One region of the Paenibacillus sp. SAF-068 genome, then DNA from elsewhere that is predicted to be linked to it. Evidence: riboswitches for the same ligand, from Rfam matches in the RefSeq annotation. Region 1 holds a riboswitch; each other region holds the start of a gene.

Region 1 (8,346 bases):
TGCAGACAGTGCCTCACCCTTGGTAATAATTAGTCCAGCCAGCACATCATTGTGTCCGCCCAGATATTTGGTAGCGCTATGAATGATGATATCGGCACCCAGTTCAATCGGACGTTGGAAAAATGGAGTCAACAACGTGTTGTCAACAATGGTCAACAGGTTGTAACTTTTCGCCCAGGAAGCAACGGCTTCCACATCGGTGATCATCATCAGTGGATTGGTTGGTGTCTCAATAAATACAGCTTTGGTATTCGGCTGACGAACCTTCTCCAGTGCTGCAAGGTCATTCGTGTCCACATAACTGGCCGTTACACCGAAACGAGACAGGATGCGTTCAAGCAGACGATAGGTTCCACCGTACAGATCCAGCGATACAATCAGATGATCCCCTTGACCAAACATGGCAAAGATCGTTTGCAGTGCGGCCATACCCGAACTACACGCAAAGCCTGCATCACCGGACTCCAGCGCCGCGGCTGCTTCTTCCAATACTTTACGGGTTGGGTTCGTCGTACGAATGTAATCAAACCCCGTGCTTTGTCCAAGCTTCGGGTGGCGAAACGCAGTGGATTGATAGATCGGAAAGTTAATGGCGCCTGTTACCGGTTCATTGATGGACCCAATTTGTGCTAAGCGGCTTTCGATTTTCAACTTGTTGTTGTCTTCCATTGCTGCATCCTCCTGTAATCTCGATTAGATTTGCGGGCCAATATCGTAAGGTGTCTCTTGATACACATAGTAATTGAGCCAGTTAGAGAATAATAAGTTGGCATGAGCGCGCCAAGTAGCTGGTGGCACACGGGATGGGTCGTCGTTCGGATAATAATGTCTAGGTAGTGCGATATCCAACCCTTTGGCTGCATCCCGATCATACTCCCACTTTAATGAGAACGGGTCATACTCGGCATGTCCTGTGGCGAAAATTTGTTTGCCGTCTTTGGTAGCAACCAGGAAAATACCCGCTTCCTCGGATTCAGCCAAAATCTCTAAATTCTCATTCTTTTCAATATCTTCTCGTTTCACTTCCGTATGACGGGAATGTGGAACGTTGAATACTTCATCGAATCCACGCAACAATGGAACATGTGGTTTATTGATGGTGTGCGGGAAAACGCCAAAACATTTCTCATCAAGTGCAACTTTGGGTACGTTAAAATGATGGTATAAACCTGCCTGGGAAGCCCAACATATGTGAAGGGTCGAAGTCACATTGGTTTTGGTCCATTCGAAGATCTCCTGGATTTCATTCCAATAGTTCACGTCTTCGAAATCCATCTGTTCCACAGGGGCACCGGTAATGATCATGCCATCGAAACGGCGATGCTCAATCTCATCGAAGGTTTTATAAAACAAATCCAGATATTCCTGAGATGTATTCTTCGATGTGTGAGACTTGGGATGTACGAGAACAACATCCACCTGGATGGGCGTGTTTCCGACCAGACGAAGCAATTGTGTTTCGGTCGTTTCCTTTGTAGGCATCAGGTTTAATATAGCGATACGGAGCGGACGAATATCCTGCTGATAGGCAGAAGTTTCATCCATGACGAAGATATTCTCTCCTTCAAGTACTTCTTTTGCGGGTAGCGTATCGGGTATTTTGATTGGCATGGTAAGTCTAACTCCTCCTTGTGCATAGATAGATGCAGCTAACGCTGGTTTGATGTCTTCACATCAATACAGTTATAGACTGCCTTGAGCTTGTAAAAAACATTGAATTGCTCTTCCATCCAACGTTACATACAACCTCAAGTTCCTTAGCGAAAATCACTGCTGAGAAGTCGGGGCATATGACAAAGACCTTCCTCGGATTTCGAGAAAGGTCATATGTAAATAGATATGCGCCTCTCTCATCTCTCAGTTACAACAGTGCCACTTGACACTTGGTCGCTGCAAGAATTAGCACCGTGCGGTATACCGCCGGTTGCCGGGTTTCATCGGGCCAGTCCCTCCACCTACTCTTGATAAGATTTCGCTGTATTAGATTGTAATTTAATATGGTTCACCGTCTACTTTATTACATTAATGCCCTCACGTCAAGTTGCAGTTCCATGTCTGCTGTCCAGATCGGAACCGTTCATCATCCGTTGTCATACACTGCCTCAGGGCGCGAAATAGACACATTTTTGCGCTTGAAAGCACCTTGTACCAGCGGTATACTAAACAAGGTGTTATAAACCCTTATGTGAGAGGTGACATATTAAATGGATGGCGACCCGAGGCCTGACTGGCAGCCGAATTCCGACAAACTGCATAGAGAATTGACATCAGCATGCCGGCAGCGGGACGTGACTTCCGTTTGATCATATATTGAACGCAGCCCTGATCTCCAGGCTCCGCTGCCGACCGGCTGATTTGTTCTTTTTGCGCCCATAATGATAATATCCGCCAACTTGGCGGGTGCAGAAGGAGTAGATTAACGATGAAAATCCGGTTGGTAAACAACGGTGTATTTATTCCGGTGGACGACATTCAGCAGGCGCTGACTCCACCAGCGGAAGGATTTTACTGGATTGATGCAGACGTAGACGATTTGGCGGTACTTCAGCCGCTGTTCTTGATGCATGATCTGGCTGTGGAAGACTGTCTTAGTGACGAAGAACAACGTCCGAAGATTGAAATTTATGAGAACCATTATTTTATTGTGATTAACAGCATTCGTTTCGATGATGAAGAGATATTTCTGCGTGCAGTCAACCTGTTTCTCGGCAGACATTTTATCATTAGTGTTACGAAGCAGAAGGTCAGCGAATTGCGCACACTGAAACCAATCCTGTGGGAACAGGAAATCAGCACACCGGACCGGCTGTTGTATTTGCTGGTTGACTTGATCGTTGATAATTATTTCACCGTAGGTGACCGGATTGAAGCTCGAATCGAGAAGCTTGAGGAAGACATTCTGATGCATACCAAAAAATCTCATCTGAATGAAATTATCGGGCTGCGCAGTGAGATTCTATGGTTGAAAAAAGTGCTTGGACCTCAGAAAGAGGTCATTAATACACTGAACAAAAAAGATCTGCGTCTTATTGATGATCAACTGCAAAAGTATTTCAGTGACATCTATGAGAATGCTGTAAAAATATCGGAGACCTTTGAGACGTATCGGGACCTGATGGGCAACTTGCGAGAAGCCTACCAATCCAGTATTGCGAACCGGGCGAATGAGATCATGCGTGTGTTTACCGCCATTACAACGGTCTTCATGCCGCTGACGGTCATAACCGGTATATACGGCATGAACTTTACGAATATGCCTGAGCTTAACTGGAAATACAGCTATTTTGTTGTGATTGGCCTGATGGTTACACTGGGCCTGAGCATGTTCTTCATTTTCCGCAAAAAAGACTGGGTATGAACTCTTGTGAAATAACAAAGACGAAGCGCTCCACTTGGAGATCCGCCTCGTCTTTTTTAATATCCTACAACTAACCTACGTTCCGCTCTGTCTCTGCATGCCTACGAAACCGAATTCGAATCATGCGCAGTCTTTCATAGACCTGCTCCAGACTTCCTCCGTCGGGCTTCTCTCCTCCATACACCTTATGTAATACTGGCTTCAGGAACGTATCTCCCAGCTCCTCATACGCACTCCATACAGCTTCTTGTTCGTTCTCTGGCATCACCGCCAGCTCCACATCAAGAAGACAATCGGTGTCATACCCTTCGAGATCCAGTGCCTCTAACAACTCAATCAACTCTCGTCGGGATAGTCCGGATCGATGAACAATCTCCTCTAACGTATACCCTTCCTTCATGCCTTCAAGCACCTGCTTGCGCGTGGTGAACTTATCAAGTTCCTGTTTGTACTTCTGCTCTCTCTGCTTATATAACCAGCTCTCATACTCTTCTTCCTTCAGCGCCGTGTAGACCCATTCCAGCGGGAATGTCGTTGAACGCTCCAATCCATTGGTAATCTCCATCCATTCCGCACCATAGTCGGTTGCTTTGCTCTCCCCGACACCCGGCAGTTGTATCAGTTCATCCATCGTTTGAGGAACAAAGGCACTGATCAAACGCAGCAGACGATTCGTTGCAATAAAATACGGTGCCTTCCGGTCAGACACGGCTCTCTTCCTGCGCCATGTGCACAGATCCGTATATAACTGTTCATTGCCGTATAACTCACTGTAACAATGCAGCCGCTGTCCACCATAACTGCGTGACTTCAGATCATCATTCTCATGAAATAACCCCTGCAACTGCGGTCGGTACCCTTCACTCATCTGTATCGCAAGCTGATGACGGTAAATATGAAGCAGTTCCTCCCAAGAAGTCCCTTCATACCAGATGTTGTCCTCACGATCTCCTTCCTCGTAGCGACTCCATCCCAGCTGCCAACTATCTTCCTCTTCCCCAATCCATAGTTGTGCATACTCTGCATTCTGATCTGACATTCTGGACAATCTGTTCATGAAAATGACTTCCATTTTCCGTTCCCTCCCTATAACTTTTCAGCATATACGTGTTAGTTAAGCTACCTATAGGCAGCACAAAAAGCACCTCTCCTGCAAAATCCATGCAAGAGAGGTGCTTCCTCATCAACCGTGCTATGCTGTTGCCCATATCATACCACAATGGTAAAATTCGTCAATCCTTTATTGATCTACTTATTCAACGCCAATTTGGCAAGCGCCAGCGAACCACACAGTCCCGCATTGTCACCAAGTCCTGGTGAAACAACATACTCGTCAATCTCGGATTGAAGTGCCGGATGCTGAACGTATCCTGCAAGCAGCTCCTGCAACTTGCTACGAACCATCGGGAACAAGTGCTCCTGCTTCATCACTCCGCCACCCATGACGATTTTCTGCGGAGAGAGAATGAGAACATAATTCATCAGGGCATGTGCCAGATAATGTGCTTCAATCTCCCATGCTTTATGATCTGCAGGCAGTTCATAAGCCGGTTGCTCCCAACGTTTGTTAATGGCCGGGCCTGCTGCAAGGCCTTCGAGGCAGTCGCCATGATACGGACAGAAACCTTCATATGTATCCTCCGGATGTCTGCGTACAATGATATGTCCCATCTCTGGATGTGACAATCCATGGACCATTTTACCCCCAACTACAGCCCCTGCACCAATACCTGTACCCACAGTGATATACAGACAGCTCTCAAGGCCTTGTGCAGCGCCCCACGTTGCTTCTCCAAGTGCCGCACCATTCACATCCGTATCAAATGTCATCGGTACATCAAAATGCTCCTTGAGCTTGCCAATCACGTTATACTGTCCCCAATGTGGTTTCGGTGTTGTTGTGATATAACCATACGTTGGGCTTCCTTCAATCGGATCAATCGGCCCAAATGAACCTACGCCCAGAGCATCAATGCCCTTGCCTTCAAAAAACGAAATCACTTGCGCCATGGTCTCTTCCGGTGTCGTCGTGGGAAAACTTACGCGTTCCAGAACCTCTCCATTTTCTGTGCCAATACCACATACAAATTTGGTTCCGCCTGCTTCAATTGCGCCTAAGATCGTCATGTTAGTCACACTCCCAAGTTAGTTTAAAAAAGTAATAATCGTTCGTGCTTTACTGGATGACACTAATTCCCCTGCTACTTGTTCTCCAGCTTGGACAATCGTTTCATTAAGGTCTGCCTCCAGCTATCTGACAGCGCAGGAATGGCCAGCAGCGTCTGGATACCATCGACATCTTCTTTACCCTGATGCATAATTCGATTGGCTTCAAGAACCGTCATTGATGTTGGATCGGTGCTGATCCGTCGCAATATGGATGAAGGACTTATCTCACCTTCTTGCAATACACGAAAGTAAAAGCCGGTATGTCCAGTCTCCTGAAAAAAAACAGGCAGTTCCTTATAATCATACCGCGCCCCCAGCTTGAAACAAGGTTGTCTGGGCTGACTGACCTGCACTGTGGCTTCGCCCAACTCGTAGACATCGCCAATCCTGACGTCTTCTTCGGCACAGCCTTCAACCGTCAGATTTTCTCCACAAGCTCCCCAGTCCAGCTTGCGATCCATCAGCTGTTCCAGTGCCGGATAACGACTGTAATCGTATACACAAACGGCCTTGTCAGGTCCACCATGATGCACCAGGTCCGCCTGCGCATCCCCTGTCATTCCAGTGAATGACAGGAAAACCGCGTCGGATACAGGATGTTTCACAATGCCGCTCATCACTTCACGCTTCTGCCCAGGGAGCGGTTGCGGCAGTCCTACATTAAGGGCCAGAACAGCTGTGTTACCCTCCCCTGGCTTTCGATCCGATGTGAGTGTCATTTGCATCATACCTCCCATAATCACTTTCTTTTAACGCACAGAGCCTCCAAATACAAGTGTATTACTCAAAAGCCTACCTGGAGAAGTCAGCATTTTGCCTCCGGCATACATACCTGAGGATGCACCACCATCCAGATTCATGGCCTGCTTCGCACCAAGCTTCTGCATTACCGCTGCCCACTCCTTGATTGTTGCCCCGGAAACGGTAGCCAGCATGACAGAACCGTCCGCCATGATCGCGATACCACTTCTGGCTCCGGAAGCATTAAGAATCTTGGCATCCTTGAAACCTTCGCTCGTCGGATTTACAGCGACCTTGCCGTCTTTCACCAGACGCGGGCCTGCTCCCACAGCAGTCACGACATCTTGCCAAGGGATCTCTTTACCTGCTGCGTTCGTGTATTTGTAATTCATTTCTACGGTTGAACCAACAGTGAAACGATCCGAAGAAGACTTTTGATTGCCTGTGAAGACCAGTACCGAGCCATTCTTAGGAATCGCAACATTGGTGTTGGGTACTTTTTTGGTCACGATGCCATTCTCCATGACTACGGCAGTACCGCCTTTAAACCCGACTGTGGCACCTCGTTCAGGCGTATACAGCATTGTAATGCTGGCATTGGCTGAAGGTGTTCGATTAATAAAAGTCGCATACCAACTGCGTGATTTGCCTTTTGTATCCGTTACTTTACCTGTCAAACTCACCTGAAGTGAATCCATAATCGCCGAGCCGTCTTCCTTAAATCCGATGGATGTTCCGTATCTTCCAATATGTATGACCTTGCCGTTTGCTATTAACATACCGTATGGATCTGGTGCTCCGTTATATGCTTCGAAAAATGCTCCGTTAATGGCTGCTTGTGCACCATAGGCTTTCACAATGGATGGCAATGTAGCCGTCTGGCCAACTTGCTTCTTCGCGAGTCCCACGGTAACCGGTGTTCCCTTCGGAATCGAAACGGTCTGTACGGTAAAATTACGTCCTGCTGCTTTTACTTTCTGTACTTTGGTGCTAATTGCTGCTTTGGCATCCACTGTCTGTGGCGCACTTACTGCTCCTGAAAGAATTACGGGCAAGGCCAGGACGAGGGCCATAGCCCCTGTCCACCACTTTTTGCCTGTTCGTACGTTCTGCTTGTTGCTCACCCTATCGCCACTCCCATCCAAGAGCCAAGGCTCTTCATCTCAAGTTGTTCAAACTTGTCCATCACCATATCCGGATCAAGACGCAATTCACAGATATCCAGCGCACAGGCAACCGGAACAGCACAATGAATCTCTGCCAGTTTGCGGGACAGATGAAGCATGTCCAGATCATTCTCAATCTTGTTGCGCACCGAAGGGGTCAGTTTATCCATGTTGCTTAGAATCCCTTCAATGGAGCCGTACTCCTGTACAAGCTTCAACGCTGTTTTCTCACCAATTCCCCGTACTCCGGGATAATTGTCACTGGCATCTCCCATCAGACCCTTCATGTCAATCACTTGACGAGGTGTCAGTTGTTTCTCTGCCATGAGCGTTTCAGGGTTATACACCATGTAGTTGCCATGACCTTTTTTCATAATAATGATACTCGTGCGGTCATTAATCAGTTGCAACATGTCGTGGTCACCCGTCAGTACCATAACATTCATATCGGTCTCTTCGGTATAATACTTAGCAAGCGTCCCGATGCAATCGTCGGCTTCGAATCCTTGTGCACCTATATTCGGAATACCCAGGCTATCCATGACTTCACGAATCAGGGCAAACTGGGGAATCAGGTCATCCGGAGCTTCGGCCCGGTTGCCTTTGTAGGCTGCATATTCTTCACCGCGGAACGTCTTACCGCCCATATCCCAACAACATACGACATGACTTGGCCCAAAAGTCTGAACCGCATCCCAGAAATAACGGATAAATCCGTAGACTGCGTTGGTAGGCAATCCTGCCTTTGTACGTCTGATATATCCGCTTGCAGATGTCGCATAAAAAGCACGGAACAACACCGCCATACCGTCTACCAGCAACAAAGTAGGTTCATTACGTTGATTCACTTGAATTTGTTCTCTCCTATCTAAATCTAGCATATAAAATATCGAAACTAATTTTATCATTATA
Region 2 (8,346 bases), on a different contig from region 1:
TCCAATGGAGGGCATTGGCACAGCGATAGTTGTAGGGCTACTGTTACACGTCATGGTTATTGCATTTGTCGTGTTATACGCCAAAAAAGCTCGCACAATCGAGCCTGTTCAGGCTATTCGTTATGGTATGTCGGAGAGCGACAATATACGTATGGCGCAACGAATGAATTCGCCGCTCACAAACCGGGCGTTGTTTGGACGATTGCCCGTCTCTTTTGTCATCGGCATACGAAATCTGATCAAAAACAGCAAAAGCTCGGTATTGATGTTATTGCTAACGACGATGTCCGCTTCCGTACTTGTCCTCGGGTATGTTGTACTAACCAGCATTACCGGAATTTATCAGACGGCAGCCAAATGGGGTTATGACAATGCCAACATTGCCGCTGTCGTTGTGAACAAAACTACGTTTCCGAGAGCAGAGCTGCAGAACGTTTTGGAAGAAGACCCTCGCATCAAAAATATGGGCTGGCAAGGAAACATCACTGGAGTTATCCTTCCAGATGAGTCAACCGACGTGGCCAACCAGTCTACAAGCCTTTATCTAAGTGTACTGGATGGAAGCTATCAAGATCTTGGTTTTGAGACGTTGAGAGGGAACAACCCGGAACGCGAAAATGAAATTTCAATCGGGGTCAGTGTTGCCAAGATGTTAAACAAGGATTTGGGAGATCTCATGGATCTCTACATTGAAGGAGAAAAGCGCACGTTCATGGTCTCGGGTATCTATCAGGCCATCTCCAATATGTCGGTATCCGGAAGAGTCACAGCCCAAGCGGTTCGAAGCGTAAATCCGAATTACGGAGATGTAGATGTCGCGTTTATCAATGTCAACGATCCTTCACAGGCAGGAGCTATTGCTAACCAATTGAATGAGCGGTTCAGAGACTCTGCTTCCATCGTCACACAAAAAACGCTTCTGGATTCCGTTTATGCAGAAGCTGCAAGCATCCTTTTGTACCCCATGGCTCTGATTGGTCTGCTGTTCATTTTGGTTACATTTATCATTATCTTCAGCACCTGCCGAATCAGCATTCGCAAAGAAAGCAAGACGTATGGTATTTATAAGTCAATTGGATTGACATCTGGAAAAATCCGTTTCTCCATTGCTACTGGAGTATCTGCATTAGCTCTGGTTGGTTCAATGCTTGGAGTCTTTGTAGGCGTGTACCTTCTCCCCCTGTTACTTGAAAAAGTCCTATCGGGATATGGTATCGTGCAGATTCCTCTCATTCTGAACTGGGGAGGCATTATACTCTTTGCTTGTCTGAGTATACTTGCCGCAGCTATAGGATCCTGGTTATCGTCCAAGGTGATTCGTCAGGCATCGCCGCGCATTCTTGTCGTCGAATAACATGTACAAAGAAGATTGCTCATGCAGAAGAAGCCCTTTCCTATCCTTTATAAGATAAGAAAGGGCTTCTCTGTGCAGGTCTGGCTGTGCTAAATAGACCTCAGCTCCGCCACTTCTTCGCAAGTTCGCCAATCTGATGCGGGGTAGTTCGACAACAGCCGCCAATGATTTTTGCACCCGCAGCTACCCATTGTTCCGAAGCATCACTCATACTGCCACAGGTACCCTGACCACTCCAGGTCTTCGTTGCTGCATCGTATACTTCTCCCGAGTTCGGATACACAATAACCGGTTTATCGCTGGCACGGCTCAAAATACTCACGGCTTCCGTCACCACTTCCATGGGAGCACAGTTCAGGCCAATTGCAGCAATCTGCGGCTCGGAACCAAACAATCGTGCACAGGTCTCAAGCGGTGTGCCTTCGCTGATTGCCGTCCCGTCTTTTAAGGAGAAAGATAGCCAGGCATACGCATGAGGAAACTCCTTTAATAAATCTACCAGCACCTGTGCTTCCTGCAAGGATGGAATCGTCTCAAAAGCCAGAATATCAGCGCCCGCTTCAAGCAACGCGGCCATCCGCGGACGATGGAATGCAGTCAATGTCTCATCTGTCACCCCGTAATGACCGATATACTCTGAACCATCAGCTAGATAAGCGCCATAGGGTCCAACGGATGCAGCAACCATCGGTCGTGGCCGAGCCAAGATCCCTGTTTCCGAGATATCAGACATTTGGCGTTCCGTGCCAGATACTAGATTGCCTTCCAGTTTGGCTTCCCTGTTTTCAACTCCGTTACCCTGCAATTCCGCCCATACGTCATCTCTCGCTTTTGCAGCCAGTTTAACCGTCTTGCCAATCAGGTCCAATGCATCCGGCTCTCCGATTCCTCTCTTGCGGAAGCCATCCACTGTCGCCTGATAACTGGATGTAATCGCACAGTCGGCTCCTGCTCGAAAATAATCCGTATGGACCTTAACAATAACATCCGGATTCTCAAGCAACACTCGGGCAGACCAGAGCGGATCATCCAGATCACATCCATGCTGTTCGAGTTCCGTCGCCAGCGCTCCATCCAGAATCATGACCGGATGTTTACGCAGAATCTGTTCTATGGGGTTAGTCTGTTGTGCTTGCGTCATGTACTTGTCCTCTTTTCTTATTCACACGTTCTGTCAGATAATAAGCTGCGTAACATACTGCGATAAACGGAACCCCGCAATACAGCGCAATTCGCTGTGTCGGGTCGAAGGCAATACCTATGCATGAAGCCAGGCATAATATAAATGAAACAATGGGTACCACTGGATACAGAGGTGTCCGGTAGACCAGATCTTTGACCGCATGTCCTTCCCGGATATATTGTCTGCGGAACATGTACTGGGAAGCGCTGATGCTCATCCATACGGCAACGACAGCCAGACCTGAGATGGAGACAAGAGTAATATATACCGTATCTGGCGCAACGATGCTGGACAGCAAAGCTAGCAGACCACCTACCATACTGATCAGAAGTGCATTAAGCGGTACCCCGCGTTTGGTCAGTTTGGCAAACCAGGGAGAGATCGTCTTTTTATCTGCCAGAGACCAGAGCATCCGCGACGAAGCATACAGACCTGAATTCGCAGCAGAGAGAATCGCCGTCAGAATAACAAAGTTCATGATATCTGCTGCATAAGGAACACCCACTCGCTCCATTACGGCTACAAACGGACTTTCCAATACACTGGCATCCGACATGGGCAGCAAGGCCGACAAGATCACAATCGTTCCGATGAAGAAAATAACCAAACGCCACAGTGTGGTATGAATAGCCTTGGGAATCGTCTTTTCCGGATTCTCCGTCTCCCCAGCGGCAATACCGATTAACTCAGTGCCTGAGAATGCAAAGTTTACAGCAAGCATGGTCATCAATATCGCTGTAGCCCCGTGAGGGAACCACCCGGATGCGGTAATATTCGACAGCAACGGAGCCGCTTCAGAGTCTGCCATCGGAATGAACCCAAACATGGCTGCACCACCGATAATAATGAATATTACGATGGTGACTACTTTGACAGATGAGAACCAGAATTCGGATTCTGCGAATAATTTCACCGTTAACGCATTGAACAGAAAGATCATCAGTGCAAAAAGCGCGCTCCATATCCATACGTTTACCGATGGGAACCAGCGCTGCATCAACAGACCGGCAGCCGTAAATTCAGAACCCAGTGCAACGGTCCAGGTTAACCAGTACAACCAAGCTACCGTGTAGCCTGTTGCTGGCCCGATATATTTGGCTGCATAACTATGAAATGCCCCCGTCTCCGGCATGTGAACAGACAGTTCACCAAGACAGAGCATGACCAGATATACCACGATGGCTCCGATCAGATAGGACAGAATGGTGCCCAGAGGCCCCGCCTGCTGGATCGTATAACCTGAGCTCAGGAATAATCCCGTTCCAATGACTCCGCCGAGAGAGAGCATGATCACATGCCGTGCCTGCATTTTCCGCTGAAAATGCCCTTTGTCATTGTTGTTCTCCATACTTGCTGCTCCCTACTTCTTCATCCAGAAAAACAAAAAAAGACCCACTCTGCCTAAAGAGTGCGCCGTTACTGACAAATAAAAACAAACGCTCCTATCTATCAGGCTGTTCACCCGCTGGAATTAGCACAGTATCCTTCAGATCTGTTGCTGAGGTTTCTAAGGGCCAGTCCCTCCACCTCTCTGGATAAGAAAATGATTTTTTATAAATATAGCGATTGATCATGAATGTGTCAATATTTAAATACCGTCGTGTTCACATTCCACGCTATTCCGTAGAAGACCCCGGATTGATGATGTTGGTCTTGACCTCATACGTGATGGGTACAGTGGCAAAGATTTCATCCCAGTTCCCTTTAACCTTCTTCCACGTTTTTGGATATTTAATACGGATGCTATCGCGGAAATCAGCAACATCAACTTTGTAGGTGTGCTGGAGCTTATACAGTAACTGTTTGATCTGTTGGTCGACCAGTTCAGCAAAATCCTTTTCCAATTCTTTCAGATATGCACCCTTTTCCTCCTCTTCCGGTGCTCGCCAATCCTCCATTAGCCATCCTTCAGACTCTGCCTTTACATGGAACGAGATATCATCGCCAATAACCTTGGGAATGATTTTGGTTTTCTTCTTCTTGATTTCATAAAGTACCGTGAATCCCTCCTTACTATATGTCTTTATAACACCACCTCGTTCTTTAGGCATAAGCCAGGACAGAGCTTCCACATCAGTTTGGCTGAGTTCCCCCAGAAATTTGGTTGTTTTTGCAGCAAATATGCTGCCTCCGGAGAACTTATCCTCGCCACTTGCATTCAGCACATTTTGGAGCAGGAAACTGGAACCGGACTGCATCTGTGCATCCAGTTTTGCCAGCGAAACGGGTTCCAGAATCTTGTTGGAAATGTATGAATTGTTCGTAATGCCTGTAAGGTAAAATGCAGGAATACGGGAAGGATCATCTGAGGTTAGTACATCAACCGCTCGCTGATGACTAATCAGTACGAGACAGTTTGGTCGAATATCGTTATCCCGGAGTACAAAATCGAGCAGTTGATCCAGTCCATACTTTTTGGCAATATCCTTGGAGATCACGATAACCTTTAGATGATGTCCAATGAGCGGACGATCTCGCCGCAAAGAAAACTGACGAAAAATCTGCAACATGGAATCTCCTGTAAGCCGCTCATTGGAATAAGACTCTTTTCCAGAAGAGGGTGAACCAGATTGTTGACTTTTTTGACTGCTCGAATTCCCAGGGGCAATCTGAACGGTTGCTGTGACATTGTTTTGTTTGGGATAATGCCCGCCCTGCTCTGAAATCTTCTTCTCGAATTCGGTCTCTTGTCCAACGTCAATTCCGAGACCTACATACAAACTCAGATCTTCTATCTCCCGACTGCTCCAGCAACCTGATACTATACACAGGATGAACAAAGCACAAGTTACTCGTAAGCACATGCGGAATGAAATCATGCGTGTTTGCCTCCTTTTTTGCGAATTATGCTAATAAGCAGCAATATCAGAGGTAATATCGCGAACAACACTACAGATGCGTTACCTAGCATATCGCCAAGTGCAAAAGTTTCAAATACAGTTTTAGGCATCATTGCCGTCAGATAAATGAATGGAAGCAGGGCATACATAATCCTGCGTATCTTCTTTGCCCGAAACAAATCCCGGATTCCTACAGAAGCACAGTAATGGGTAATGGCAAATGTCGAGAAAATTTGCATAATCCAGATCACCAGCAATAACGATTCGAATCGTTCAAATATCAGTCCCTGTATCTCAAAACTTCGGACAAGATCCAATGTTGGCCACGTTCTGGTCTTAATTCCATCCAAGGATAGACTGCCTACGACCATTACAACAGTGATCAGATATATCATTGTAGAGATAGTTAACCCCCATGTCATGGCCTTGTTGCTTTTCTTCGGATCTTGCATATATGCAGTAACGACTAACATGACTTCGTACCCGGTATACGAGAGTAGCGATGGTTTCAGCCCTTTGATCACAGGCATGATACCCTCACCCAATACGGGTCTGAGGTTACTAATCTCGAATAGCTGATTGCTGAGCAATATCTCCATGACGAATATAATTAAGGTAATCGGCAGGATAATCTCAAACACGCGAATAATGACCACAAGCCCACCGGAGATCATATAGATACCTATCCACATAAAAACCATCACAATAGCCCATGTAGGCGTACGCTCAAGCAGATACATCCCCGTGACATCGGCCATGACTCTAATTTCGAATGCTGCAATGATCATAAAATACAAAATTGTCGCACAACCCAGTATGTAGGCGATCCAGCGCCCGGTGATCTCCCGGGTAAACTGGAACACGGTTTTCTCAGGAAATCTGCGGCACAGGGTAACCAAAATCAGACCAATACCTGTGACAATGAGCCCAGACAGCAAGATGGAAATCCAGACATCCGGCGTTCCAACCGCTCTGCTAGTCGTTCGCGGTAACGTCAGAATGCCCGCGCCAAGCATGTAGTTGACGATGATGACAACGGCCTGTGTGGTGTTAATTTTTACTTGCGAGTCATTCACTTTGTTGTACCTCCAGACCTTCTGTGGATTGTCTACTTCTTGCGATCTGCATCTACCGGATTCGTCATCTCTGGACGTCTTCTCATCATGTTGAGTGGAGCACGAATGACAAAATCTTTCCAATCACTCAAGTGATATGGAACAGCTGGTGCGACATAAGGCACTCCAAAGCTGGAGAGTCGTGCAAGATGTGTACAAACCAGCAAGAAGAACATAACGACACCAAACAGACCCAGTATTGCAGCACTAAACATGGCAGCAAACCGCAGAATCCGTAGCGTTAATCCCGCACTATAGACAGGAATGGTGAAAGAGGATATGGCTGTAACGGCTACAACGATAACAAGAAACTGACTGATGATTCCCGCCTGTACGGCAGCTTGACCAATAATCAAACCGCCAACGATACCCATCGCAGGTCCAATCGGCTTGGGTAAACGTATTCCCGCCTCTCTCAGGATCTCAATGGAGAGTTCCATGATCAGTACTTCAATAATGGAAGGAAACGGAACCCCAGTACGGGTTTCTATAATCGTTAGTACCAGCTTGGTCGGAATCAACCCTGGATGAAACGATATAAAAGAGACATAGAGCGCTGGAGCAAGAAGGGCCAGCATGGCAGACATAAACCTCAGGACCCGGAGAAATGTACCGGGAATCCAGCGTTCATAGTAATCTTCGGGAGATTGGAGCAACATGCTAAAGGTGACGGGGACCACGAGGGCAAATGGCGTTCCGTCCAATAAAATAGCCACTCGCCCCTCGAGCAAAGCACCAATGACACGGTCAGGTCTTTCCGTATTCAGAACCTGCTGAAACGGACTCAGTGTATTATCTTCAATGAGTTGTTCAACATAACCTGATTCCAGCATGGAATCCATATCCATTGTTTTCAGACGCTTTAAGACCTCAGTAACGAGATTCGGATCAACAATATCCTGAATGTAAGCAACCGCCAAATCTTTTTTAACCCGGCTACCCACTTCAAATTTCTGTATAAATAAGTTTTGATCACTTCCATAACGCCGCAAAATGCCAGTATTGTCACTCAACTCTTCGGTAAAGCCAATACGGGGACCACGAAGCAAACCTTCTGAAAGAGGTTCATCCATACCACGCGATTTCCCATGTGACGTCCCAATCAGCATGGCTCCTGGCAGTCCATCCACCAATAATGCATTTTTACCCAGCAGTACTCCAATTGCGAGTTCTTGAAGAGAATGGGTCTCCTGGATCTGACTAACAGGCAGCAATTGACTTTTCAGATATTCGGACAAAAAATTGGCTTGATGAGAGTCAAGAAAACTTTCCTGTTTCAGTTCAGGCACCCCATGTATCATTAACGGCGTAATCAGGTGTGTTTCAATGAGATCAATATCCACCAGTCCTTCCGTGTACAGGACCGCAACTTGTGTATTCGTACCCCTGATGGTAAATTCCCGAATATGCACATCTGCATTCTGACCGAAGCTCTCTCTAACACTAATTAGATCGACACTGTATTTACCGGTTAGTTTAATATTGGCATACTGCCCTGTCTCCGTACCTGGACCCAGTCCCGCAGCTGCAGGCGAGATATCCTTGGAGGATATTGAAGGTTTCTTTGAACGAGAGAAACTTCCACGCTTAATGGCGGCATTGATCCAGCGTGTAGTCATCATAATTCCTGTAGGAATGATCAAGACCAAGAATGCCTGCATCCATAAGGACCATTCTGGCACGTAGGATACAATTGTTGACCACATGTTCCCACCCCAACATTTCTCTGCATAACGAATCTGCAGGTATTCCCAAGTATTGTGTCCCCATTTGATCACAATAATTCCCGTTTTTTGCAGACCATCTAACCTGAAATGCAGCAAATACAAACTCGTAATATCCTTGTGTGTATAA
Region 3 (8,346 bases), on a different contig from region 1:
AACAACTTGCAAACGAATCCCTTGTGCTTCCAGTTCAGGCTTGATGCTTTCCAGAATCTCTGCGTGTGGTGTAGGTGAAGCTCCAACTTTCAATTCAACCGTACGCGGTGCACCTGCTGAATTATCTGCGCCGCTATCAGCGTCCTTGTTGTTACCGCAAGCTGCGAGAACCGCAATCAGCATAAGGCTAAGTAGAGCGAAAGACCATTTTTTCATGTGTAAAACCCCTTCTCTAATCATTTTTTCATGTGGCATCCGCATCAATGCATAACCATCATGTTATCTATGTGTTATTTCCTGGTGAAAAATGTAACCAAGCGATCTCCAGCCATCTGGAGAATTTGCACGAGAATAATCATCGATACTACGGATATAATCATGATTTCATTTTGATAACGATAATACCCATAATTAATTGCCAGCGTTCCCAGACCTCCACCACCAACCATGCCCGCCATTGCCGTATAAGAGACTAGCGTAACGATGGTGATTGTTATCCCGGCGAGCAAACCAGGCAGTGCCTCAGGCAGCAATACCCGCCTTACAATCTGTCCGGTGGATGCCCCCATCGATTGAGCCGCTTCAATTACCCCCCGATCAACTTCTCGCAACGTCGTCTCCACCAATCGAGCAAAGTAAGGAGCTGCAGAAATAACCAAAGGAGGTATTACGCCGAGAACCCCCGTAGCTGTACCGACCAGTATACGAGTGAATGGAATAAGAGCAACAATCAATATGATAAATGGTACCGAGCGCAAAATATTAACAATCAGGGATAGTATCGTGTAGAATGTCCGTGCCTTGATCGAAGCAGATCGGGCTGTCATGAACAGCAGAACTCCAAGCGGTAAACCAAAGATAACGGTGAACAGGCCTGATACACCCAGAATTTGCAGTGTCTCAATGGAAGCTTTACCAACCTCTTCCCAACGAACGGTTGAAAAATCCATCTAACGTAGCACCTCCACATCAAGTCCCTCAGCGGTTAATTCGGATATCGTCCGATCAATTGCTTTGGAATCACCCTCGAACCGAACGGTCAGCTGACCATAAGGAACCTGTTTAATCGTAGAGATCGTCCCTTGCAGGATGGCAAAATCCACACCCGTCTTACGAACCGTCCTGGACAAAATCGCTTCATACGTTTTGTTCCCCAGAAAGGATATCTTCACAAGTTTGGAAGCAACCCCTATCTGCAGTTCAACGCCTGCATTCGCCAGAGCGGTCTCTTCCAGAGCCAGTCCTGCTTCATGGTCACGCATCATGAAGTCCCGCGTAATGGCATGCTGCGGCTTCAGGAACACTTCCGTTACAGGTCCCTGCTCCACAATGCCGCCTTGATGAATGACAGCCACCTTGTCACAGATGTTCTGAATGACATGCATTTCATGTGTAATCAGCACAATCGTAAGGTTGTACTTTTCGTTAATGTCGAGCAATAACTTCAGGATTGAATTTGTCGTCTGCGGATCAAGTGCTGAAGTAGCCTCATCACAGAGAAGTACATTCGGATCACTCGCAAGTGCTCTCGCAATCCCTACACGTTGTTTTTGTCCACCCGATAGTTGAGCTGGATATTTGTTGCTGTGATTCTCCAGACCGACCAGATTGAGCATTTCCTTCACTTTGCGATCAATGGCATCCTTGGGCGTATTCACAAGCTTTAGTGGAAAAGCCACATTGTCATATACCGTTGCCGAGGATAACAGATTAAAATGTTGGAAAATCATCCCGATTTTGCGTCTCTGTTGCTGCAACTCGGTTTTGCTCAGCTCTGTCAGGTTGATCCCATCAACCCATACTTCGCCCTCCGTAGGCCTTTCCAGCAAATTAATACAGCGAATCAATGTACTCTTACCCGCTCCGGAATGGCCAATCACGCCGTAGATTTCACCCTTTTGGATGTTCAAATTCAGCTCGGATAACGCAGTTGTAGCTTTTTTTCCTTTGCCGTACGTTTTCGTTAAACCTTTTAATTCAATCAATCGCACTTGCCCCTTTCCAACCACCTACATGTATCTTTACCCGATCTAAAGGAAAACTCCCCTTAAAGTACAAAAAAGAGCCCTTTGCAGATACAAAGAGGGCTCTTCACGTGAAAGAATATACCTTCTCATCTGCCAAAATCGTGCCTTGCACCATTTTGTAGGAATTAGCACCTAACATCTATAACGAATGATACATGTATCATGTCGGTTACAAATCGGTTGCCGGGCTTCATCGGGCCTGTCCCTCCGCCGCTCTCGATAAGAAATATGTTGTTGTAGGATTTTATAAGTTCATGTAGTTTATGCTTTATAATGTGAACGTATCTTTAGAGTTATCGGTTCAATCTTCGTCAAAATTATAACTTTCTAATTGAGACTCAGTATATTCCAAGTATTCCGATTTGTCAAAGGGAATTATTTCTTTTCCATATATCATTGATATAACGATAAGAGGTTGTTAACGTTTCACAGACCATATCCACGCCTTGACGCATTTCCTGCACATGCTGATTCAGATCCTCCAACTTCACTTTACCCTGCAACGTCTGGTGAAGCTGCCATAGGTCATCGTGCATTTCCGAGTTCATGTAGTGAATCTCCATATTACGTCGTTTACGCAGCTTGCTCATCGGCTCCCGATAGGAATCCTTGATCTGAATCAATCGCAATGCAAGCTCATGATGCTCTCTTGCATAATCAAACTGCCTTAACACCGTAAAATAAGAAAAATGCGCTTTTGTATTTGAGGTATTCAACTGGAATATTTCATTTAATACGGTGCCGACTTTATCCAGAATGGCAAAGCAGCGAATGAAGCCATCTTTGTAGAAATACACATACCGTGCATACTCGGCTTTTTCAGCAGGCGTCATGTCGTCCGTTGAGCCTGCAACGACCTTTTTGCGAAAATGAGCAGCAGCGAAGCAGCTTTGCTCCAGTTCATCCAGTGAGGAGATGAGTCCCTGAGTCCACACATACAATTTCCGATAGTCGTGCGTGGGATCATGGTCTACATGCATTTGTCGCTGAAATAGCTCAAGCGTATGCGCCATTGCGTCCATCGCTTCCTTCAATTTACCTTCATTGACACGCGGTTTTTCCCCCAGCAACGTTCGCAGCATATACAACCTCCTCTTTTCCAATTCAACAAGAATTCATCACCGTAACACTTCATCCATTCCGTGTAATTGCTGCTTGCCATAGGTTGCCCTGATCCCCCTGACATCAAACAAAGTCCACCTGTCCAATGATGTACATCACTGGATGGTGGACTTTCTATTTAGTTCAAGTACTTTTAAAATGAATGAATCTATATCTAAAACCGATTAACCGGGCGATACAGCTTGTACACCAGGAAACTCATATACGTCAAAACTCCGAACAATATGGCGATATCCAGCATATGAGCAAGAGCTACGAACATGTATACTTCCGGACGGTTCATTGTCACCATCATGAAAATACCAATAACGACTTGCATCAGGATGAGAACAACGGATACCACGCCAAGGGTACGCATTTCCTTGTTGTCCGGATGATTACGGTAGGCGAAGTGACCCAAGATTGCAATAACAATCACGAGCGACGCAGCAGCTGCACGGTGAGCAAAAGCAACAGCTACACCACCCGATAGTTCAGGAATAATCTGCCCGTTACAGAGCGGAAATCCGGAACATCCCCCGGCAGAATCCGTATGGCTTACAAATGCGCCTGTGTATACCACGAGATAGGTGTAAATGGTGGAGAACCAGACCAGATTCCTGAATTTTTTACTAACCCGAGGGTATTTATTCAGGCGCTCCAACCCACCATCTTTTGCCTCCTGCCTTATGCCCAGCGCCATCATTAGGGAACTGGCAAAAGCAATCAGTGCAAAGCCGAAATGCAGTGCCATGACTGCTGACGATTGGGAGAAGACGACGGCAAAAGCCCCCATGATACCCTGGACGATCACAAATACCAAGGTTAAGAAAGAAAACAATTGCAGGTCACGGCGTGACTTGCCGAACCGCAGAAAAGCAACAAACGAGGCAATGGACAGCAATCCAGCCAGTGCGCTTACAGCACGGTGGGAATATTCAATGAGTGAAGCCACAGTATGTGCAGGAACGAGTTTTCCGTTACATAAAGGCCATTCTGTTCCGCAGCCAAGGCCCGACTCCGTTTTGGTTACGATGCCTCCACCGAAAGTGGCCAGAAACATGACAAGACAGGTTAATACGGTTAACCATTTAAACAAAGTTAAGTGTTTCAAATTTTTCTCACCCGCTGTTGGTTTAAGATGGCGAAGAATAGTCTCCGCTTGTTTCGGTACTTTGACACTTATTTCACAACTAAATTCATTATACCGGATAAATTGTTCATTGACGCCCGCGCTTTGTGACAAAATGTTAACGTCTGGTGAAATAATGACCCGCAGGTCATTGAGAATATGTACATACATATTTCTGACTTAGAACATGGCGAACACACAAACGCCATTTCCCTATTTCAAGAGAAATGGCGTTCTTTTTATTATACCCTTTTACAACATGAACCTGTCATACTTTTATATAAGTTCAATGAAACATTTACACAATAACGGAGAGGACAGAAATAACCAGAAGAAGCGGAGTGTTCGCCTTTATCCCCGGATTTCCCCTTTATAAAAGGGATCAAAGAAATCTGGGGATAACAGCGATCGGAAGGTTATTCTGGCATCGTAGTGTTTGTGTAAATATTCATTTATCGAACTTATATAACATCATTTATGAATCGTGTTGTACACTTCAACTGCGCGATCCAGGAACTGCTCAATCTCTTCTCTCGACTTGCGCAGCTTGTTCACATACCGTACAAGTTCGCGGCCATCGGTATACGCTACAAAGCTTGGAATGCCAAGAATGTTCTGCTCTTCACTAACCGTTCCAACCTGATCCACGTCGACCTCAATTAAAGTCAGTTCACGTGCATATTTCTCTTCAACCTCAGGCATAAACGGATCGATGTATTTGCAGTCACCACACCAGTCTGCCTTGAATACGGCAATTGTCAAACGTGGGGATTGGATGGCTACATCAAATGCCGGTTTGGAAGTAATCTGTTCCATTCGATTCATCTCCCTTTCTGTACCTTGTCTTACCCTAAGTGAAGCAAATTGGCGAGTGGAAGTCAAATAATCAGCGCATACTTAGAATAAACCACATGGACTGTGCATTTAAACGCAGTACATCATGAAAGGATGTCACATCATGACTTCCACCAGAACCGATTCTTCCAGCGAACAGCATCATGGGTCCCTCCTGCAGATGGTTCGTTCCCTTCCTGGAGCCGCCCGGGAAATCTGGCGCGGGAAACAAGCGGCTTGGCAAGCTTCAACACAGCTTCGTCACCCCTTGCGTGACATCGCGTGGGATACCGATACGGCAGCTGCCCTTCAGTCTGAAGTGGAGCGTTTGCTACCTGCCAGCAACAAGGCTTTTGCACGCACTGATCAGGTCCAAAGCGCACTCATCTGCGAAGAAGATTGTATTATTCTGGAAGAGATTAAGACACTGACCCAGGAGCATAATCGAAGTAATATCACTCGCACGGCGGCCTATCTGGAATGTTATGAGCAATGTCCCGAACTGCATTGGGCACTGCTGGCCCATATGGTCTCTCGTAACGGTGGATATCACATGACAGATCTTCAGAGTGATTTGATGCATAATCTGCAGAATCAGAGCGATCGCGAGCATATGTATCGGCTGCTGGAGCGATGCAATGCACTCATTTTCCAGGATGCCTATCCCCAGCTTCAGCTGTATATGCACAGTCGCCGGATCGGACGAAGCTGCTTCCATCTCTTGTCGCACTTTCACGTCTCGGCGTTCATGACGCCGTTTTGGGAACGTTTTTGGCTGGAACGGTGCAGTTCGCTGCTTAGTGTGGCGTTAATTATTAATGAGCAGAACTATATCGAGAGCCGGGTCGTGCAGCATCCTTATTTTCAAAAAGAAGTACTCTCCAAATCCGCATTCCATCTGCATAATCTGGCAGGTCTGAACCATATCGTTTTTCCTCTTGGACGGGGAGCAGGACTTGCAGGACGTGTCATTGAGCATTTTGGCAAGTTGGATGAGCGAATCATGTTTGGCAAAGGCCTATATGCTCTGTTGTTTGGCATGGAGCAAGTACACACACAAGTATTGGCGTTCGCACGTTCGGTTCCCCATCGTGGCTCGCGTGCTGAATATTGGCCTGGCCTGTTTACCGATCGTGAAGATGAGGCGGGTGATCATACATTATACGCTCAGGCGTTATTAGATGACGAGTGGCTCCCAGAAGGGCAACGATTATATAGTCCGGAACTGCTTGCTGTATGGGGGGATACACCATATGAACCGATCACCAGACATGACTGGCTTCAGACTCGGGATTGTCTTGGTTATCTGACGGCACCACGTCGGCCATGGCTGTTTGAGATGAGTCACGAACATCGTTATGGCATGCTGAAAACTGCACTGGCTCATGATGCCAAAGCCATCATACACTAATGCTGAGGATCTCTAAAAATACAAAAAGCCCTGTCCGCTTCAATAGCAGACAGAGCTTGTTTTATGAGCTTGCTTGTATCTATTCTCACTAAATCTTAAAGGTTGAACGATGCTCCTCGCATTCTTAAGCTCTTTGCCCAGCTCCACGTTGGAGACGCATAAGTGGACGGAGAATTTTTTGCAGAATACGGGGGTAACTTCCCAGCTCGTCCTTGCGCAGTACACGCAGCACAACCATGAGAACCAGATACACCACCACCACAAGCACACCAACCACAAGGCAAGTAAGCAAGAAGGATACACGCGCTGGCAGGAACAGTCCAAAAATCATATTTCCAATCCAGTTCGTTGCAAATCCTACACCTGCTGCAAGCAAGACCGTAATGATAAACCCTTTCCAACGATCTCCCATGATGGAGAAATCAACGATTTTGCGCAGGACACGCAGATTCAGGTATGTGATAACCAGGAAACACAGTGCCGTTGCAATAATGATGCCGTAAATACCAAAAATCGGCGCCAGAATCAGACTTGCGACCAATTTGATCACAACACCTGCCGCGACACTGACCATCGTTATCCGCGGTTTCCCTACCCCAAGCAAAATGGAGTTAGTGGTCATCATGGTAATCTGGAAAATGGTACCGAATGTCAGCAAGGCAATGATCGGCGTTCCATCCAGATTGGTAAACAGCAATCCGTTGACCGAATACGCCGCCGCACATAGTGCAATGACAATCGGCATACCTGTCAGAATTGAAATACGCAAGGCAAGCGTAACCTGACTCTTCAGATGAGCCTCATCCTTGCGGGCAAATGCTGCCGAGATGACAGGCACCAAGGATTGACTCAAAGCGATAGCGAGAATCGGAGGAATGCCCGCAATACTTTGGGCCTTCGCCCCAAGGATCGCAAGAACGCCTGTTGCTTCTTCAAGTCCGATCTGACCACTAAGCAGTGGTACCACAAGGGATGAATCAATGAAGTTGATGGCAGGAACCGCAAGTGAGGACAGCACAATTGGAATAGACAGCTTGAAGATATCACTGTAGATGCCGCGCATCGGTAATTGCTCTGCACGTTCGTAATTCAATTGGGCTGCCCGGTCGCTACGACGCAGCTTTAAGGTGAAGTACAACATGACACCAAAGGCACCCACACTTCCTAATACCCCGCCAAATGAGGCACCCGCAGCAATCGTTTGATCATCGTAATTCCATTGCAGCATGACATAAGCCACGATAATGGCTGTACCTACACGGGCAAACTGTTCCACAATCTGTGAAATACCCCCTGCTGTCATGTTGCCGCGTCCCTGGAAATATCCACGCATCATCGCAATGGCCGGGAACAGCAACAAGGCTGGAGCCAATGCGCGAATGGCGCTGACCGATGCCGGTACTTTGGAGACATACGTGGCATAATAAGGAGCCGCGAACCACAATAAAGCAGACATGACTACCCCGGCGACAGCCGCAAAGATCAGGGCTGCACGGTAGATCTGTTGGGCTTCACCCGCGCGTCCGAGCGCATAACGTTCCGATACCATTTTGCTAAGTGTACTCGGTATGCCCGCCGTTGCGACGGTTAACAGCATTAAATATACCGTATTGGAGATCGTAAACGATGCGTTACCGACGTCTCCGAGGATATGCTCCAGCGGCACCCGTTGAACCAATCCGAGTACTCTCGCGATCAGCGCAGCGGCCGCCAGAATGAGCGTACCCCTTATGAATGTTTCTTTCTTAGACAAACGAATTCCCCTTCTTTCCTCCACACCGGACATGCATCCCGTTGAAGCTAATCCTGAACAATTAGGCGAATCTTACCACCCAGATAAT

Evidence for each region. A riboswitch is a leader RNA that binds a small molecule or an ion and turns the genes downstream of it on or off. The one in region 1 is predicted to bind S-adenosylmethionine.
Region 2: another riboswitch for S-adenosylmethionine. It lies ahead of mmuP (S-methylmethionine permease); the one in region 1 lies ahead of metA (homoserine O-acetyltransferase MetA).
Region 3: another riboswitch for S-adenosylmethionine. It lies ahead of ACTHPG_RS21600 (methionine ABC transporter ATP-binding protein); the one in region 1 lies ahead of metA (homoserine O-acetyltransferase MetA).

Annotation. Positions count from the first base shown of each region.
Region 1 is NZ_JBQCJX010000001.1:915,578-923,923, reverse strand. Features, by position in the region: gene ACTHPG_RS04150 (PLP-dependent transferase) at 1-669, opposite strand, end outside; gene metA (homoserine O-acetyltransferase MetA) at 694-1,611, opposite strand; SAM riboswitch class I at 1,848-1,971, opposite strand; gene corA (magnesium/cobalt transporter CorA) at 2,423-3,358, shown strand; gene ACTHPG_RS04135 (HRDC domain-containing protein) at 3,429-4,430, opposite strand; gene ACTHPG_RS04130 (ROK family protein) at 4,607-5,485, opposite strand; gene ACTHPG_RS04125 (MOSC domain-containing protein) at 5,560-6,246, opposite strand; gene ACTHPG_RS04120 (phosphodiester glycosidase family protein) at 6,277-7,392, opposite strand; gene ACTHPG_RS04115 (5'-3' exonuclease) at 7,389-8,282, opposite strand.
Region 2 is NZ_JBQCJX010000006.1:22,975-31,320, reverse strand. Features, by position in the region: gene ACTHPG_RS24175 (ABC transporter permease) at 1-1,354, shown strand, start outside; gene mmuM (homocysteine S-methyltransferase) at 1,455-2,495, opposite strand; gene mmuP (S-methylmethionine permease) at 2,473-3,885, opposite strand; SAM riboswitch class I at 3,977-4,079, opposite strand; gene ACTHPG_RS24160 (Ger(x)C family spore germination protein) at 4,154-5,356, opposite strand; gene ACTHPG_RS24155 (spore germination protein) at 5,353-6,453, opposite strand; gene ACTHPG_RS24150 (spore germination protein) at 6,486-8,198, opposite strand.
Region 3 is NZ_JBQCJX010000004.1:61,676-70,021, reverse strand. Features, by position in the region: gene ACTHPG_RS21610 (MetQ/NlpA family ABC transporter substrate-binding protein) at 1-216, opposite strand, end outside; gene ACTHPG_RS21605 (methionine ABC transporter permease) at 291-950, opposite strand; gene ACTHPG_RS21600 (methionine ABC transporter ATP-binding protein) at 951-1,985, opposite strand; SAM riboswitch class I at 2,111-2,253, opposite strand; gene ACTHPG_RS21595 (Cthe_2314 family HEPN domain-containing protein) at 2,393-3,109, opposite strand; gene ACTHPG_RS21590 (COX15/CtaA family protein) at 3,304-4,242, opposite strand; gene ACTHPG_RS21585 (thioredoxin family protein) at 4,732-5,076, opposite strand; gene ACTHPG_RS21580 (DUF2515 family protein) at 5,219-6,505, shown strand; gene ACTHPG_RS21575 (putative polysaccharide biosynthesis protein) at 6,630-8,258, opposite strand; gene ACTHPG_RS21570 (DUF456 domain-containing protein) at 8,320-8,346, opposite strand, start outside.